DNA from 2 places in the Pandoraea thiooxydans genome. Region 1 is predicted to be linked to the other one. Evidence: predicted binding sites of a transcription regulator. Region 1 holds the regulator's gene; the other holds the start of a gene.
The links. Region 1 encodes NrdR, which represses ribonucleotide reductase genes. Its sites were predicted from a motif close to CACNANATNTNGTG; they were not measured.

Region 1 (7,128 bases):
ACGCCAAGGGCGACGGCACGATTACCGAACAGCGGCTATATCAATTGGTTCGGCAGGACAAGACCGTGACCGACCGCACCTTTGCAATTGAATTTCTGGATCCGGGCGTTCAAGCGTACGCTTTTACTTTCGGATGACTTGTTACGCCACTCAAGCATGTATCGAGGAATCACATCATGAATACTTCAATCCGTCGTCGCACGCGCTGGACTCGGCCGATGCTGTTGAAAATGGCCGGCGCCGCCGTCGTGCTGGCCGGCCTGCTGGCATGGCAAGGGTCGGTACAGTCGGCCGAGAATGCGGTCACCATTCCGGCCCCGGCCAAGGATGAAACCGTCGGCTCCGTGCATAGCGAGACAGCCGTGCTCGCCGGCGGCTGCTTCTGGGGCGTGCAAGGGGTCTTCCAGCACGTGCGCGGCGTCACGCAGGCGGTGTCGGGCTACTCGGGCGGCGCGGCCAGCACGGCCCAGTACGAAACGGTCAGCGGCGGCGACACCGGCCACGCCGAATCGGTGCGCATCACCTACGATCCGACCAAGATCACCTATGGGCGCCTGCTGCAGATCTATTTCTCGGTAGTGCAGAACCCGACCGAGCTCAACTACCAGGGGCCCGATCACGGTACCCAATACCGCTCGGCGATCTTTCCTCAAAACGCGATGCAGCGCAGCGTGGCGCAGGCGTATATCGCCCAGCTCGACGCCGCGCACGTATTCCCCGCGCCGATCGTCACGCGGGTGGAAACCTTCAAGGGCTTTTACCCTGCCGAGGGCTATCACCAAAACTTTTTGACGCTGCATCCTGACAACCCGTACATCGCCTATAACGATCTGCCGAAGATCGCCAACCTGAAACAGCTTTTCCCGCATTGGTATCGCAGCGATCCGGTGTTGGTGAGTGCGGCGGCTCGGTAAGACGCACCGGCGGCTCGGCGCCCGCCGCTCAGGCAAAGAAGCGCAGCGCCGTCAACCCGTCAATGGCGGCGACCACCCACTTCTGTTTGCCGGTGACGTGGTCCTTGCGCAGCAGGCTCGAAAGCAGCATGGCGAGGAATCCCGTCGAGTTCAAGATGGGCCAGGCGACCGCCGAGACGGTGCTGCCGACGGCGCCGATGAAGGTCATTTGCGTGACGACCGTGAGACCGCCCCTGAGCAACAGCATGCCGCTCAGCGGCGGTCTGAAAACGTGCGACTGCCGCTGCATCAACCGACGCCACAAGGGGATGCAGCTCAGGGCCGCCCGCCAGATGATGACCGCGGTCGTGAAAACCACGGCGAGCCGCAGGTGCGAAGCGGAGAAAGACGGTGCCAGAAGCGGCGAGAGACCGGCCTGCAGCACCAGCGCACCGGCTATGAAAGCGCCGGCGGTCAAAAGCCCGGAACGGCGGTGGCGCGAATCCGCCGCAAGGAAAATCGGCAAGCTCACCAGCGTCGTGGCAACCGCAAAGCCATAGGTTTTCCACTGCCAGTCGTATGTTGTCCAAAATATCCCGATGGGGATGAGTAAATCGGAGAACTTGCCAACGACCGTGACCTGGTTGACGTTCAGGTGACGAAACCCATACGAAAAAGCATAGGCAGTCAACTGCACCAGAGCGGCAAAGCCCACGGTGCGCCAATCCAGCAGGCAATGCGCGATCTCGCGCCCCGCACCCAGCAGCAGGCCTGCGAGCGTCATCAATGCCGCCGGAATGAGGTTATTCCATAAATTGACGTTGAGAATGGAGAGATTTTTCAGCCCGATCTGGTATCGGTCGATGAGATTCAATCCAGCCCGGCTCACGGCGGAGATCAAAGCAAGCACCATGACCCATTGCGTGGTCGCGAGATCGCTCATGAGGTTGATGTTTTGTATTCGATGAATGGAGCGACATGCTATCGGGGTGAATTCCTGGCGGACATTAGAAATCTCCGATTGCGGATTAAGACCCATAAAGAATGGCGGTACGATCCTTGGCGCACAGCTGCGCACAAACGAAAAGGCCGAACTGTCCGTTCGGCCTGGTCTGCGCAACACAGCGGAAATGACCCCGGATCAGCGCCGCTTGGGTCGCTCGCTGTCGATCTCTTCGAGCACGTCGCGGAATTCGGCGACGTCTTCGAAACTGCGGTAGACGGATGCGAAACGGATGTAGGCGATCTTGTCGAGCCGCTTGAGCTCGCGCATCACCAGTTCGCCGATGCGCTGGCTGACGACTTCGCGCTCGCCGCCGGCCAGCAGTTTGTATTCGATGCGGGCGATGGCGGCGTCGAGCGCTTCGGCGCTGACGGGGCGCTTGCGAATCGCCAGCTGCATGCTGGCGCGCACCTTGGCGCGATCGTAGTCGGCCCGGCTGCCGTCTTTCTTGACGACCGAGGGCAGCGCCAGTTCGACCCGTTCGTAGGTCGTGAAGCGCTTGTCGCAGGAGGGGCATTTGCGGCGCCGCCGGATGGCGGCGCCGTCCTCGGCCTCGCGCGAGTCGATGACCTGGGTGTCATCGTGACGGCAGAAGGGGCAGCGCATCGCGGCGGGCCGTGGTGGGTAGCAGGCTCAGGCGCTCAGCGATAGACCGGGAAACGCTTGGTCAGGTCGGCCACTTGCGCGCGCGCGCGTTCGAGGTTCGCCGCATCGGCGGGATTCTCGAGCACGTCGGCGATCAGGTTGCCCACTTGCACGGTCTCGGCTTGCCCGAAGCCGCGCGTGGTCATCGCCGGCGAGCCCAGACGAATGCCGCTGGTCACGAACGGCTTTTCCGGATCGTTCGGAATGGCGTTCTTGTTGACCGTCATGTGGGCTTCGCCCAGCGCCGCTTCGGCCGCCTTGCCGGTGATTTGCTTGGCGCGCAGGTCGACCAGCATCACGTGCGACTCGGTGCGCCCGGAGACGATGCGCAAACCGCGCTGCACCAGGGTCTCGGCCAGCACGCGGGCATTGTCCACCACCTGTTGCTGGTACACCTTGAAATCGGGCGACAGCGCCTCCTTGAAGGCCACGGCCTTGCCGGCGATCACGTGCATCAGCGGGCCGCCCTGAATGCCGGGGAAAATCGCCGAGTTGACGATCTTCTCGTGCTCGGCCTTCATCAGGATCACGCCGCCGCGCGGGCCGCGCAGGCTCTTGTGCGTGGTGGTGGTGACGAAGTCGGCGAACGGCACCGGGTTCGGGTAGACGCCGGCGGCGATCAGGCCGGCATAGTGCGCCATGTCGACCATGAAGTAAGCGCCGATCGATTTGGCGATCTGCGACATGCGCTCGAAATCGATGTGCAGCGAATAAGCCGAGGCGCCCGCGACGATCAGCTTCGGTTTGTGCTGTTCGGCCAGCTTGGCGGCGGCGTCGTAATCGATCTCTTCTTTTTCGTTCAGCCCGTAGCTGACCACGTTGAACCACTTGCCGGACATGTTGACCGGCGAGCCGTGCGTGAGGTGGCCGCCATGCGCCAGGCTCATGCCCATGATCGTGTCGCCCGGCTTGAGCGCGGCGAAGAACACACCCTGATTGGCCTGGGAGCCGGAGTTCGGCTGCACGTTGGCGGCCTCGGCGCCGAACAGTTGCTTGACGCGATCGATCGCCAGCTGCTCGACCACGTCGACGTATTCGCAACCGCCGTAATAGCGCTTGCCCGGGTATCCCTCGGCGTACTTGTTGGTGAGCTGCGAGCCCTGTGCGGCCATGACCGCCGGGCTGGTGTAGTTTTCCGAGGCGATCAGCTCGATATGGTCTTCCTGGCGCTGATTTTCCTGCTGAATGACCGCCCAGATTTCGGGGTCGATATTCGCGATCGTGTCCTTGGCTTTGTCGAACATGGGTTTTCCGTTGGGTTGAACAGGTTATCCGATGAGGCGGGGCGGGCATGCCAACGATTGGTGGCAAGCAATAGACAGAGCAGCCCCGCCATCACGGCTGCCCAGGCGAACGGCAAAAATGCGCCCCGCGCTTCCCGGTGGGTCAGTCCACCTCGGGCATGCCGGGCATGCCGTAATCGCCAGTCACGCGGGGGATATGGCGCCAGTAGTGTATGCGAGGACGGCCTGATAGGCAACCGGGCCAAACCCCGGTGGTGTTGCGCGGCCGCCGCGCCGGATTCAGGCGGCCGGCTTGCGTGCCGCGAACAGCACGCCGAGGGCGACCGAGGCCAGCCGCGAGAACGGCGAATCGGCCCGGCTGGTGAGGATCACCGGCACCCGGGTGCCGAGCACCAGCCCCGCGCATTCGGCGTGGCCCAGGTAGACCAGCGATTTATAGAGGGTATTGCCGGTTTCGAGATTGGGCACCAGCAGGATGTCGGGATGGCCGGCCACCGGCGAATGGATTTTCTTGATGCGGGCCGATTCGAGCGAGATGGCATTGTCGAACGCCAGCGGGCCGTCCAGCACGCCGCCGGTAATCTGGCCCCGATCGGCCATCTTGCACAGCGCCGCCGCGTCGAGCGTGCCCGGAATGGCCGGATTGACCGACTCGGTGGCCGACAGAATGCCGACCAGCGGTTTGGCAATGCCGACCACATGCGCGAGATCGATCGCATTCTGGACGATATCGCGCTTGACCATCAGATCCGGCGCGATATTGACCACGCAATCGGTCAGCATCAGCGGCTTGGGCATGTCGGCCATGTCGAACAGGAACACATGCGAGATGCGGCGGCTGGTGCGCAGGCCCGCCTCACGGCCGACCAGCACCCCCATCAGTTCGTCGGTGTGCAGGCTGCCTTTCATGATGGCCTGGGCCTGCCCTTGTCCGACCAGTGCGGCGGCCTCCCGCGCAGCGGCGACCGGATCGTCGGGGGTGTCGACCAGGGTTGCACCGCTCAGGTCGATGCCGCCGGCAGCGGCCACCTGCGTCATGCGCTCGCGCGGCCCGACCAGCAGCAGCTTGCCCAGCCCGCGAGTGCTCGCGCCGATCGCGGCGCGCAGCGAGACTTCTTCGCACGGATAAACGACGGCGATCGTGATGCTGGAGCCGGCGGCCTGATCGATCAGGCCGTTCAAATAGGGGTAGGTATACGACATGTCTCCTCCTGGACGGGCGCGCCGCCCCTGGCCTGGCCGGCCGGGAGGAGCTCCCGCGACTAAAATGTTTGCGCCAGTTCCCGGGCTGCTTCCTGCAGGCGCGGCACGAACTCCATGGCCCGCGACAGCGGCGTGCGGGCGATCGGCGCGTGCACCGCGATGGCCGCCAGGCACGTGCCGTTGACCGAGATCAAGGGCGCCGCCACGCAGGCGATGCCAGCCACGAATTCTTCGTTGTCGACCCCGATCTGCTTGTAGGCGATGCGATCGAGCTCGGCCTCCAGCAATTCCACGTCGGTGATGGTGTTGGCCGTGAAGCGTTCGAGCTTCAGGGTTCGCACCAGCATGCCGCGCTCCTCGCGCGGCAGCATCGCCAGCAGCAGCTTGCCGCTGGCCGAACAGTGCACGGGCACTTGCGAGCCGGGCTTCAGATCCAGTCGCAGCGGCCACGGGGCCTCTTTGCGATCCAGATACAGCACCTCCGTCTCGTTGAGCATGGTGAGATTGCAGGTCTCGCCCAGATCGGCCACCAACCGGCTCAGGATGGCATGCCTGACGCGCCGCCCGCCGGTATGCATGACCACGTTCATGCCCAACTGCGACAGGCGCGGCCCGATTGCATAGGTGTTCTTGCCGCCGGGTTCGCGAATCACCAGGCCGCCAGCCTCGAGCGCCGCCAGCATGCGGTGCAGCGATGCCTTGGGCGCCTCGAAGTCCTGCACGATCTCGGCCAGCGACAACGGCCGATCGGCCTTGACGAGGTGCTCCAACAGCGCAAAGGCGCGCAGGGTGGGCGTATCAGCTTTATTCATGCCGTCTTCCGTTCCGAAAAATGAAACGGGCTTATTGTACCGGCTGCCGTCCGCGCCATCCTGCCGCGCGCGCACTCCCTCCTGCGGCGCCTGGTCTGGCGCCGTTTGCTTTGCTGGTTTGGCCTGCCTGGTCGGCGGGCCCTCTGCAAGCACTCCAGTCATTGCTTCATAACTCCCGGTATGCACGGGCTCAATATGCGGCACGATTAAATTTTTGTCAACGAATCGTACCGAAAAATTTTTTTGTAACCGGTATTGTCTTTTTAGTGTCTTTGTACAAAAATAAACCGTACATTTTGTTCCATAAATTTTTGGCGGCTGACGCCGTCGCCCACCGCCCCCCCTAAATAGGAGACATACCATGGCCAACCGCCAAGTCACACAGGGCAAAACCAAAATGACGCCATCCGAAGCGTTTGTCGAAACGCTGGTCGCCAACGGCGTGACCGATGTGTTCGGCATCGTCGGCTCGGCCTGCATGGATGCGCTGGACATTTTTCCGGCCGCCGGCATTCGCTACATTCCGACCGTGCACGAACAAGGCGCCGGCCATATGGCCGACGGCTTCTCGCGCGTAGCCGGCCGCCATGGCGTATGCATGGCGCAGAACGGCCCCGGCATCACCAACTTCGTGACGTCGATCGCCGCGGCCTACTGGGCGCACAGCCCGGTGGTCATGATCACGCCGGAATCCGGCACCATGACGATGGGTCTGGGCGGCTTCCAGGAAACCGAACAACTGCCGATCTTCTCGAAGATCACCAAGTTCCAGGGGCACGTCAATAATCCGCGCCGCATGGCCGAGATCACCGGGCGCTGCTTCGATCGCGCGATGCTCGACATGGGCCCGACCCAGCTCAATATTCCGCGCGATTATTTCTACGGCGAATATGAGTACGAAATTCCCGAGCCGATCCGCATCGAAAACGGCCCGGGCGGCACGCAAGCCCTGGTCGAAGCGGCCGAGCTGCTGGCCAGCGCGAAGTTTCCGGTGATTCTGGCCGGCGGCGGCGTGGTGATGTCCAACGGCGTCGAGGCCTGCGTGGCGCTGGCCGAGTTGCTCGACGCGCCGGTGGTCAACAGCTACCTGCACAATGACTCGTTCCCGGCCAGCCACCGCCTGTGGTGCGGCCCGCTCGGCTATCAGGGCTCGAAAGCCGGCATGAAGCTGATCTCCAAGGCCGACGTGGTGCTGGCCCTGGGTACCCGGCTCGGACCGTTCGGCACGCTGCCGCAGCACGGCATGGACTACTGGCCGAAGAACGCCAAGATCATTCAGGTCGACGCCGATCCGAAGATGCTGGGCCTGGTCAAGAAGATCTCGGTGG
Region 2 (7,128 bases), 1.5 Mb from region 1:
TGGCGACCGAGCGCCAGAATCTGCGTGAAGCCGACATAGAAGAACAGACCCTCCATGATGCAGGCGAACACGATCAGCGATTTGAGCAACTTCTGATCCGTCTCCAGCGTCCCGGTCTTGAAGGCGGGGTCGGTCAGTGTGTCGATGAACGGAATCAGGAATTCGTCCTTGGCACGAATGGCGGCGACTTCATGATAGGCGTTGAAGATCTCGCCTTCGTCGAGCCCCAGGCTCTCCACGATGTATTGGTAGGCGTGAGTATGGATCGCTTCCTCGAAGGCCTGCCGCAACAGAAACTGCCGGCACTCCGGCGCCGTGATGTGACGATAGGTGCCCAGCACGATGTTGTTGGCGGCCAGCGAATCGGCGGTGACAAAGAAACCGAGATTGCGCTTGATGATGCGCCGCTCGTCTTCGGTCAGGCCATTGGGATCCTTCCATAGCGCGATGTCACGGGACATGTTGATTTCCTGCGGCATCCAGTGATTCGCGCAACCCGCCAGATATTTCTCCCACGCCCACTTATATTTGAACGGGACAAGCTGGTTGACGTCGGTTGCCCCGTTGATGACGCGCTTGTCGGCGGCGTTGACGCGGCGGTTCGACGCGGCCGAAATCGTGTTCGGGTTGTTCCCGGCGTCGGTCCCGAGAATGTTGCCGTGCACAGCGCTCGGCGGCAGCGCCTGTTCGTCGGCGCGCGGCGCGACGGCAGCCTGCAGTGCCGGACGGCCTTGAGCCAACGCCTGGGCACCCGGTTGAGCGGCAGGGGCGAGATCATCTTCCCAAGTCAGCATGGTTATCTTCCTCTATGCATTGATTTACACCAGCCGTTGCCACCTCGCTCGAGGCGGCAACGGTCTTGTCTGCAATTGCGCGGCGCCGTCGGATCAGAGCGCACGGAGGCTCGCCGCGGGGCTGGCCCCGGGGCGCCGCCATTGCAGCGAACTTATTGGCACGCCTCGCACTCATCGAACCCGGCGTCGCCTGGGCGCAGCATGCATACCTGCCCTTCGGGCTCGGGCATCGCCGGCGTCTCGATCGGTGCGGCCGCAGCCTGCACCTCGCCGCCGCCCCCGCCGGAGGACACCGCATTGAGCGTGCCGGTCTTGACCGTCGATTTCTCGACGTGGGTCGCGGACATCGTGCGCAGATAGTAGGTGGTCTTCAAGCCGCGCAGCCAGGCCAGCTTGTAGGTTTCGTCCAGCTTCTTGCCGGAGGCGCCCGCCATATAAATATTGAGCGACTGGGCCTGGTCGATCCATTTCTGGCGACGGGAGGCGGCCTCGACCAGCCATTTCGGCTCGACTTCGAAAGCCGTGGCATACAGCGCACGCAGGTCGGACGGAATGCGGTCGATACGGGCCAGCGAGCCGTCGAAGTACTTCAGGTCGGCGACCATCACTTCGTCCCACAGGCCGCGCTCCTTCAGGTCGCGCACCAGGTAGTCGTTGACCACCGTGAATTCGCCCGACAGATTCGATTTCACGTACAGATTCTGGTACGTGGGCTCGATGCAGGCCGATACGCCGATGATGTTGGAGATGGTCGCGGTCGGGGCGATCGCGATACAGTTCGAATTGCGCATGCCGTAGTGCTTGATGCGTGCGCGCAGCGCATCCCAGTCCATCGAACTCGACTCGTCGACCTCCAGGTAGCCGCCGCGTTCCTCGGCCAGCAGCTTGAGCGAATCCTGCGGCAGGATGCCGCGATCCCACAGCGAGCCCGAGTAGGACAGGTAGCGGCCCCGCTCGGCCGCCAGCTCGGTGGAAGCCCAGTAAGCGTAATAGCACACCGCCTCCATCGAGCGGTCGGCGAATTCGACCGCCGCTTCGGACGCGTAGGGGGTGCGCAGCAGGTGCAGGCAGTCCTGGAAGCCCATGATGCCCATGCCCACCGGGCGGTGACGCAGGTTCGAATTGCGCGCCTTGTTGACCGCGTAGTAGTTGATGTCGATGACGTTGTCGAGCATGCGCATCGCCGTATGAACGGTGCGCTTGAGCTTGTCGTGGTCGAGCACGTAGCTGCCGTCCGGCTGCCGCTTCATGTGGGCCACGAGATTGACCGAGCCCAGGTTGCACACGGCAATCTCATTCTCATTGGTGTTCAGCGTGATTTCGGTGCACAGGTTGGACGAGTGCACGACGCCGACGTGCTGCTGAGGCGAGCGGATGTTGCACGGATCCTTGAAGGTGATCCACGGATGGCCGGTCTCGAACAGCATGCCGAGCATCTTGCGCCACAGGGTCTGCGCCGGCAGCTTCTTGAACAGCTTCAATTCGCCGCGTGCGACCTTTTCCTCATAACCGAGATAGGCCGCCTCGAATTCCTTGCCGACCTTGTCGTGCAGATCGGGGCAGGTCGAGGGCGAGAACAGCGTCCAATCGCCGCCCTCCATCACCCGCTTCATGAACAGGTCGGGAATCCAGTTGGCGGTGTTCATGTCGTGCGTGCGACGGCGATCGTCACCGGTATTCTTGCGCAGCTCGAGGAATTCTTCGATGTCGAGGTGCCAGGTTTCCAGGTACGCGCATACCGCCCCTTTGCGCTTGCCGCCCTGGTTCACCGCGACGGCGGTGTCGTTGACGACTTTCAAGAACGGCACCACGCCCTGGCTCTTGCCGTTGGTCCCCTTGATGTGCGAGCCCAGCGCGCGCACTCGGGTCCAGTCGTTGCCGAGGCCGCCGGCAAACTTCGACAGCAATGCGTTTTCCTTGAGCGCTTCGTAGATGCCATCGAGATCGTCGGCAACCGTCGTGAGGTAGCACGACGACAATTGCGAACGCCGCGTACCCGAATTGAACAGGGTCGGCGTGGAGCTCATGAAATCGAACGTCGAGAGGATTTCGTAGAATTCGATGGCGCGCGCTTCACGATCGACTTCGTTGAGCGACAGCCCCATGGCAACGCGCATGAAGAAGGCTTGCGGCATTTCGATGCGCGCACCGTCGTCATGCAGGAAGTAGCGGTCGTACAGCGTCTGCAGGCCCAGGTAGTTGAACTGGAAATCGCGCGAAGCGTCGAGCGCGGCCCCCAATTTTTGCAGATCGAACTGCAGCAGCTTTTCGTCGAGCAGCTCGGCGTTGACGCCGCGCTTGATGAACTGCGGGAAGTATTCGGCGTAGCGCGTGGCCATCGCCGCCTGAGTGACTTCCTCGCCCAGGATTTCGCGGCGAATCGTGTGCAGCAGGATACGGGCGGTAACCTGACTGTAGGCCGGGTCCTGCTCGATCAACGTTCGCGCGGCCAGAATCGCGGAGTCGTAGACCTGCGACAGCGGCACGCCGTCATACAGATTCTTGAGTGTCTCGCGCAGAATCGGTTCGGCGTCGACCGCGTCGCCCAGATTTTCGCAGGCGGAGACCAGCACGTTGCGCAGCACGTCCATGTCGAGCGGACGCGTCACGCCGTTATCGGTGACGTTGATATTGAAACCGGCCTGCTGCGCGCCGGCTTCACCCTGCTGAGCGCGCTCCTGAGAACGCTTCTCGCGATAAAGCACGTAAGCACGCGCGACGTTATGCTCGCCAGCGCGCATGAGCGCCAGTTCGACCTGGTCCTGGATGTCTTCGATATGGAACGTGCCGCCGGCCGGCCGGCTGCGCACCAGCGCGCGCACGACGTTCTGGGTCAGCTGCTCCACCAGTTCGCGAATCCGCGCGGATGCCGCGCCGGGGCCGCCGTTGACGGCCAGGAAAGCCTTGGTCACGGCAATCGCGATTTTCGACGGCTCGAAACCCACCACCGTGCCATTGCGCCGGATGATTTTGTAATCAGCCATCGACGCAGATGCAAACGCGCCGCTCGATTGCGGCGCCGACATTCCCGCGCCACCGCTCTGCGTAGAGCCAGCGGTCGGAGAATTCGGACGGGTTGGGTTTTCGGTGATTTGCATGTAAAAACTCCCGGGTCATTGTGCTTTCGTCATCGAGTCTTCTTGCCGAAGATCCGGTGACGCTTGGGGTGCCGTACTATCGGCACAGTCAGGTTCACCGCCAACGAAAGAGACGCTTAATGTGAGCCTCATCGCGTCGGCGGCCCGCCGTTGCGCGAGGTTGCCGCGTGTTGCCGAGCTCATCGAGCCGGACAGATCGACCTGCGCATAACCACTATATATAGTGGTGGCGTTGCTATTTCCCACTAAGTATAGTGGATACCGTCGTGGTTCTCCAAAGAAAATTTTTGAAATTTCTTGCCTGAAAACCGCGCCACAAGTCGTTTTCGCGTCCGGGAAAACCCGGTGGTCGCGCAGTAGATTTATGGTTGACGCGATGCGCCGGGATCAGCGTCGCTTGCCGCCGCAGCGTCTGGCATGCCGGCCTGGTAAGGAAAGTAGCGCCCTGGAAGTCGACAAGCTTGTTGCAGTGCGAGCCAGTCAAAACAAGGGCCCGGGTCGGTCTTGCGGTGCGGCGCGATATCCGCGTGGCCGGCAATCGCCTTGATCGGATAACGCGCCATCAGCGCAGCAATCAATTGGCCAAGCGCGCGATATTGCGCCGCATCGAACGGCACGTCATCGGCCCCCTCGAGTTCCACGCCAAGCGAAAAATCGTTGCAGCGCTCGCGTCCGAAAAATTCCGACAGTCCCGCATGCCAGGCACGTGCATCGCACGAGACGAATTGCACGACCTCCCCGTTACGCCGAATCAGGAAATGAGCAGACACGCGCACACCGCGAATTTGCTCAAAAAACGGGTGGCTGTCATGGTCCAGCGTATTGGTGAAGAATGCGGCAATTGCCGGACCGCCGAACTGCCCCGGCGGCAAACTCATGTTGTGCACCACCAGCAAATCGACTTCCACGCCCGGCGGGCGGGCGTCGAAGTTGGGCGATGCCACACGCGTAGCGCCATGGGCCCAGCCAGCCGGATCGATTTGGAAGGGAATCAAAACAGGTCGTCGAGTCGATTGAAAAATCGCGGTGCACCAAAGCGATCGCGGACCCCAGGGAAGATACCGCGCCCCGCTCGGGCGGGCAAGTGGCGTGGCTCGATAAATGGAAGCCTTCCGCAAACACTGCCGGAAGGCTTCCACAGGCTCCACATAAGCCCAGGCGTGGTATCGTTGCCGGCCTCACCAGCGGGCGATCCACCCCGCGTCGCTCACAGGTGCGACGCATTCAGGTCTTCCGACCTGAACCGTTCACGGAAATGCCGGAATGGCTGGCTCGACGCCTTCCATATCGGCTTCCGGATGATGGTCGCGCAGCATCTCGCTGATCTCCCGCACGCGCCCGGTTGGCACATCGACCATCAATAAAATCATGCCGCGCGCGAGCGCCGGCTGAAACTGCTTGAGCCGTGAGTTGGGCACCGAACTGCCGATCATGCTCGATACCCAGGCGCCGAACAGCGACCCAAGCGGCCCGGTGATGATCACGGTCTCCCACTGCGGCCCGGTGCCGACAATTGGATAGAGTGCCGCGACCGCGCCCACGGCAAGCCCGCACAATCCACCGATCACGAGACCGGCTTCGGCGGCGTGAACGATATCCGACGTCTGCAGCAAATTGGCCTCATGCAGACCGCTCAAATCGGCCCCTTCCTTGGCAAGGAAATGAATATGCTTGACCTCGACGCGCGCCAGCAACAGATCACGCATCGTCTGCTGGGCGCAGGTGAGATCGGGTAACAGAAAATATATTCGCTTGCGCATGGCGCTTCCTCCTACCCCGGGTCGCCAAAAGCTGTTTTTATTTTTCGTTACTTGAGTTTTAGACCATCCAGGACCTCAGCGCAAGCGCCGCCGGCAGGCGCGGCGAGCTTAGCATAAACCACGCCAGGGAACTGCGGCGCCGCCTCAAACGTGGCGCTTCTGGAACGCGTTGTGGTGCGCGTCGCAACAGAAATAGAGCGGTGTGCCGGTGGTTCCCGTTTGCGCAATCGACCGTGCCTCGCTGGCCGGCAAATAGATGCCGCATTCGGCGCACCGCACCATTTTTTCCGCTGGCGGCAACGGGGTGCGCTGCTGCGGGCGATTTGTCTCCGGGCGACTTTCGTTGCGGCGCAAATACCAAGAGCCCAGAATCAGTATCAGCAATACGATCAATATCGTGCGCATTGTCCCTTACCCTCCCGCGGCCCGGTTCAGCAGAACCTCGAGCACGAAGCGAGTGCCGATATAAGCCAACAGCAACGACACAAACGAGACCAGCACCCAGCGCAGCGCCGTTTTGCCGCGCCATCCATACCAGCGCCGCCCAGCCAGCACCGCGCCGAACATCAGCCAGGAGATCACCGCGAATACATTCTTGTGATCGAACTTGGCCGGCTCGCCGAAGAGTTCCTCCGAGAATATTGCTCCCGAAACCAGCGTCAAGGTCAGCAGCACGAAGCCGGCGGTGATCATGCGAAACAGCAGCTTTTCCATCGTCAGCAACGGCGGCAGCGTGTCGAACCAGTGCGACAGCCAACTCGACGGCGGCTCGCTGCCTTGCACGGGATGCAGATGGCGCTCGGCGGAGATCATCAACAATGCATGCAAGGCGGCCAGCGCGAACAACCCGTAGGCCATGTTGGCGATTACGAAGTGCAACTTGAACATCGGATTGGCAGCAAACGGCAAAATCCGGTTGTCATGAAAAATCAGCGGCATCACACTCGCCAGGCAAGCCGCCGGCGTCACCATCAGGCGCACACTGTCGATGCGGAAGAAGTAACTCTCGATCCAATAAATGCCCGCGGATAGCCAAAGCATTGCGGATAACGCATAGGCGAAGCCAAAATGCATGCTGTCGGCGCGAAAAATCGTTTGATGCAGCAACACGCCGTGGGTCACCAGCGCAGCGAGCAACGCGACGCGGATTACCCCGTCGGCACTGGCGTGCGCCGCGCGCGTGAGGGTTCCACCGCCGGTGGACGCCGCCTCGCGGCAATAACGGTGCCACGAGACGAGCGCGAGGCCGCCGTACAGAACCGCCGTCAACGCATACAGTAAAATAGTCATATTCGGAGTTTACACTAGGCCTTCGTGGCCGCGCCCGGGACACAGGAACTTTTCATGCTCGACAATCTTACCCAACGGATGGCGCGCGTCGTCAAGACGTTGCGCGGCGAGGCCCGCCTGACCGAAGCCAACACCCAGGAAATGCTGCGCGAAGTAAGGCTGGCATTACTCGAGGCGGACGTCGCA

Region 2: a site for NrdR is predicted at 4,105-4,118, ahead of PATSB16_RS00280 (ribonucleoside-diphosphate reductase subunit alpha). Genes of this name have one in related genera too.

What each region holds. Positions count from the first base shown of each region.
Region 1 is NZ_CP014839.1:3,037,047-3,044,174, forward strand. It holds gene PATSB16_RS13915 (cytochrome c biogenesis protein DipZ) at 1-137, shown strand, start outside; gene msrA (peptide-methionine (S)-S-oxide reductase MsrA) at 219-914, shown strand; gene PATSB16_RS13925 (hypothetical protein) at 943-1,836, opposite strand; gene nrdR (transcriptional regulator NrdR) at 2,035-2,502, opposite strand; gene glyA (serine hydroxymethyltransferase) at 2,538-3,785, opposite strand; ZMP/ZTP riboswitch at 3,878-3,982, opposite strand; gene PATSB16_RS13940 (bifunctional enoyl-CoA hydratase/phosphate acetyltransferase) at 4,065-4,988, opposite strand; gene PATSB16_RS13945 (IclR family transcriptional regulator) at 5,048-5,800, opposite strand; gene xsc (sulfoacetaldehyde acetyltransferase) at 6,162-7,128, shown strand, end outside.
Region 2 is NZ_CP014839.1:54,281-61,408, reverse strand. It holds gene PATSB16_RS00285 (ribonucleotide-diphosphate reductase subunit beta) at 1-794, opposite strand, end outside; gene PATSB16_RS00280 (ribonucleoside-diphosphate reductase subunit alpha) at 947-3,892, opposite strand; gene ampD (1,6-anhydro-N-acetylmuramyl-L-alanine amidase AmpD) at 4,255-4,887, opposite strand; gene PATSB16_RS00270 (hypothetical protein) at 5,140-5,652, opposite strand; gene PATSB16_RS00265 (PP0621 family protein) at 5,797-6,057, opposite strand; gene PATSB16_RS00260 (cytochrome C assembly family protein) at 6,064-6,942, opposite strand; gene ffh (signal recognition particle protein) at 6,997-7,128, shown strand, end outside.